Regions from separate parts of the Rhizobium sp. MHM7A genome, predicted to be linked through region 2. Evidence: predicted binding sites of a transcription regulator. Region 2 holds the regulator's gene; the other holds the start of a gene.

Region 1 (2,202 bases), on a different contig from region 2:
GCACCTTCTCGGTCTCCTGCAAACCCCTCGCATGGCACGTCCCCTCTCCCCGTCTTACGAGCAGAGGGTTCGGGTGAGGGGCGAAAACACAATTAGGGTAATGCATCAAGCGGCCAGCGCCCGCAGCGGATGCAGCGTGCCATCGCTGTAGACGAAGCGTCCGGCGCGGAAGGTGGCGCGGATGCGGTTGATCTCACCCCGCTCGACAGCGACCAGATCGGCGCGCTGGCCAATGGCGATCTCGCCGCGGTCGAGGAGGCCGGCGGAGCGGGCTGCGTTGCCGGTCGCCATGGCGACGGCGGCCGGCAGGCCGCCTTCGACCATATCCGCGAGCTTGAAGATGCCGGGAACGAAGGCCGCCGGATGATAATCGGCGGCGATGATGCCCAAGAGACCGGCCCTTGCGGCATCGAGGGCGCTGAGATTGCCTGACATCGACTGGCCGCGCAGCGCGTTCGGAGCGCCCATCAGCGTCCAGAGGCCCCGCCGGCGCGCCTCTTCGGCCGCAGGTGCGGTGACAGGAAACTCGCTTATGGTGACGCCGAGATCATGCATTTCGGCGACTTTTTCGACGCTGTCATCGTCATGCGAGGCGAGCGACAGCTTGTGTTTCAGCGAAAGCGCGACGATCCCCCTCAGCTTCGCCTCGACCTCGGGATTGTTGCGCATGGCGATGCGCTTGGCGACGATCTCCGCTGCAATTTCCTCGGAGATTGCGCGGCGCTCGGAAATGCTGAGGATGTAGCTTTGCAGGTTGTTGTACTGACCTTGGCCCGGCGTGTGGTCGGTCAGGGACACCATATCGATCTGATCGGCATTCAACAACCGCTCGAGTGCGGGAGCGGCGCCGACATTGGTGATCTCGTAACGGGCATGGACGCGGTGGTCGACCAGAAGATCATCACGCAGCCGGTTGATGCCCTCGATCACCGCCGACGTCGTCTCCAGCGAGCGGACGTGACCATAGACGCTTTCGGTCGCGAAAGAGACGGCGGCAAAGGCCGTAGTGATCCCGGCGGCGGCAAGTTTTTTGTCGAGTTCGTGAATCCCGAAATCGATCGGCATCGTCGCATTCGGCCGCGGCGCGATCTCGCGCTCGATCATATCGCCGTGCAGGTCGACAAAGCCCGGCATCAGCAGCCGCCCGCCGCCATCGATCGCAGCCTGCGCGACCGGCTCCGGCCTGATCTCGGCGATGGCGCCGTCCTCGACACGGACTGACCCTTCGCTCACCACCTCGTCCGGGAGCACGAGGGTGAAATTGCTGAGCCACATGGGCTTTCTCCTGACTGCATCCGATAATCGATAAACCGCAGCGGATAGAACCGCTTCGTGACAGAGGTATGAATTTCCGAGCGCTGCAGCTCAATGCCGGAGCTGTCGTGGGGCAATCGACAATTCCCTCGCAGTCGTCCCTACCCGCTACCTGATTCTATCCCTGTTCAACGCGGCCCATTGCAAAAGCATGATCGTCTTAGCGTCGAAAATCTCGCCGGTCTCGATCATCCGCGCGGCTTCGTCGAGCGGAATTTCCAGCACCTCGATATCCTCATGCTCCTCATCCAGACCGCCGCCTTCGGTCACGCGGTCGGTGGTGTCGATCAGGGCTGCGAAGAAGTGGACGACTTCGGTGATCGCGCCCGGCGACATGTAGCATTTGAAGAGAAAGTGCGCCTCACGCAGGCGATATCCGGTCTCCTCCATCGCCTCGCGGCGGATCGCGGTCTCGGGATGATCGTTGTCGAGAAGGCCGGCCGGCACTTCGATGACCCAGGCGGGATCGCCGTTCATATGCACGGCAAGACGGAACTGGCGGACAAGGACGACGAGATCGCGTTTCGGATCATAAAGCAGAATGCAGGCGGCCGGCGTGCGGTGATAGACCTCCCGCTTCAAGCGCTGCGTCGCGCCGTTACGGTCGATATAGTCGAGCAGATAGCTGCTCAACCGCGTCCACCCGTTCGACAGCGTTTCCTCGCCGACTATTTCCACCCGTGATTTCGACTGCATCATGCTGCGTCCTTGCGAAGCCAGACCTTGTTGTCGTGCACGGCCGCTCCGCCATAGGGCGCGACCGGATCGGCGCCCGTAAGGACGTTGATGCCCTCGCCGTCTACATGCGCCTTGTTCGGCCAGAGCCCCTCGGCAATCAGCACGCCCGGTTTCACCTCGGTGGTGATACGGGCGTGGAGGCGGAGATCG
Region 2 (2,202 bases):
CCTTCCCGGCCGTGCCAAGGCCGGCGGCACAGCCACAGCGGCGCGCACGCCGAAGCGCCAGACTTCAGCGCCGCGTGCGCCGAACTACGCCTCCCGGATCACCACCCGCACCGTTACCCGCCAGCAGGGCGCAACGATGCTGAAGGAAGAGATCGAGGTCGATGCGGTCGAGGAGATGGAATATGTGCCGGCCGGCAACGTAGTCGTGCCGATTTCCCGCCGCCTTGGCCTGACGGAGCTGACTGAACGCACCTGCAAGTGGCCGGTCGGCGATCCGCTGAAGGAAGACTTCCATTTCTGCGGCTGCGAGTCCCCGGACAACTCACCCTATTGCGGCTATCATCAGAAGCTTGCCTACCAGCCGGTCAACGAACGGCGCCGGGCGGCTGCACGGGCAAGTTGAGCGGGCTGCATCCACGGACAAAAAAACGGGCCGAGTGGCCCGTTTTTTATGATCGGAGTGGGGAAGCGACCTTTGTGTTTGGCAGCAAAGCCGACCACACTTTCCGTCATCCCAGGGCTTGACCCTGGGATCCACAACCAAGCACACCACTTCAATTGTTTCCCTGCAGTTCGATGCTATCGCGCTTCTCACAGTGCCAGCCGCATGGATCCCAGGGTCAAGCCCTGGGATGACGGAGGGGAGATGGTGCCTGGACAGGTTGGCTCTGCAGGCGCGATGGAGAGGTGGCGCCGAGACGCACAGCCCTCGCAGGCGCGATGAATTTGCGGCAAAAGCGCCGCTTCACAAGCTGCATCAGCGGGCGTTAGGCTAGAACGCCAACCCACACTCCGTCATCTCAGGGCTTGACCCTGGGATCCACAACAGGCACTCGGCTTCGATAACTTCCCTGCAGCTGAATGCCATCGTTCCTCCCGCAGCGCCAGCCGCATGGATCCCAGGGTCAAGCCCTGGGATGACGGAGGAGAGGTGGTGCCTGGATGACCGAGGTGAGGCCGTGCTGGCTCATACCCAGCGCCGGTGCGATGAAGGGCCTGGGAACCGCTGCACGGGCGGGAGCGCCGGCCACATGCACTCTCCTCAACCTCAGGCCTCCATCGAGTAACCGGCGCCGCGGACGGTGCGGATGACGTCCTGCATGTTGGAGAAATTCAGCGCCTTGCGCAGGCGGCCGACATGGACGTCGACGGTGCGTTCGTCGACATAGATGTCGTGGCCCCAGACGCCGTCGAGCAGCTGCGAGCGGGAAAAGACCCGGCCTGGCGACGACATCAGGAATTCCAGCAGGCGGAATTCGGTCGGTCCGAGGCGGACCTCGCGGCTCTTGCGGTGGACGCGATGGGTTTCGCGATCGAGCTCGATATCGCCGCATTTCAGCACCGACGACAGCACTTCAGGGCGGGCACGGCGCAGCATCGCCTTGACGCGGGCGACGAGTTCGGGGGTCGAGAACGGCTTCACGACGTAATCGTCGGCGCCGGTGGACAGCCCGCGCACGCGCTCGCTCTCCTCGCCGCGCGCCGTCAGCATGATGATCGGCAGCCGCTCGGTTTCCGGCCGCATGCGCAGGCGCCGGCAGAGTTCGATGCCGGAGACGCCGGGCAGCATCCAGTCGAGGATCAGAAGGTCGGGCGTGCGCTCCTGAAGCCTGATTTCGGCCTCGTCGCCGCGCAGGATGGTATCGACCTCGAAGCCTTCCGCTTCCAGGTTATAGCGAAGAAGTACGCTCAGGGCTTCCTCGTCTTCAACAACTGCGACTCTCGGGATCATGCGTGTCCGTCTCCTCGCGCAAAAGCCTTAAACCGGGGCGATTAAGCAGGCGTCCTGCGCATCTTCAGAAATTGGCTGCGACCTCTTTGCGCGCCCCGAACGGGCGCGCACGCAAGTGGTTGGTCCGGGCGGCTGGCCCGGTCCGCTGGTTCGTGACGATTATTCCGTCGCGGCGCCGACAGTGTTGGCGCTGTCATCCTTGGGGCGATCGCCTTCCGGCTGGGCGCCCGTTGCCATGTAGTAGATAGTCTCGGCGATGTTGGTGGCGTGGTCGCCGATGCGCTCGATGTTCTTGGCGCAGAAGAGCAGATGCGTGCAGCTCGTGATGTTGCGCGGATCTTCCATCATGTAGGTCAGCAGCTCGCGGAACAGCGACGTGTACATCGCGTCGATCTCGTTATCGCGTTCGCGGATGGCGGTCGCCTTGTCGGCGGCGCGCGTCGTATAGACGTCGAGCACTTCCTTGAGCT

What was found. Region 2 encodes PhoB, which activates phosphate uptake and scavenging genes when phosphate is short. Its sites were predicted from a motif close to TGTCATNNANCTGTCAT; they were not measured.
Region 1: FFR93_RS24275 (alpha-D-ribose 1-methylphosphonate 5-triphosphate diphosphatase) is a predicted target of PhoB. The motif match lies at 1,333-1,349, and genes of this name have one in related genera.

The regions. Positions count from the first base shown of each region.
Region 1 is NZ_VCHT01000008.1:109,017-111,218, reverse strand. It holds gene FFR93_RS24275 (alpha-D-ribose 1-methylphosphonate 5-triphosphate diphosphatase) at 106-1,275, opposite strand; gene FFR93_RS24270 (NUDIX domain-containing protein) at 1,423-2,013, opposite strand; gene FFR93_RS24265 (molybdopterin oxidoreductase family protein) at 2,010-2,202, opposite strand, start outside.
Region 2 is NZ_VCHT01000010.1:66,481-68,682, reverse strand. It holds gene FFR93_RS27055 (GcrA family cell cycle regulator) at 1-403, shown strand, start outside; gene phoB (phosphate regulon transcriptional regulator PhoB) at 1,049-1,732, opposite strand; gene phoU (phosphate signaling complex protein PhoU) at 1,892-2,202, opposite strand, start outside.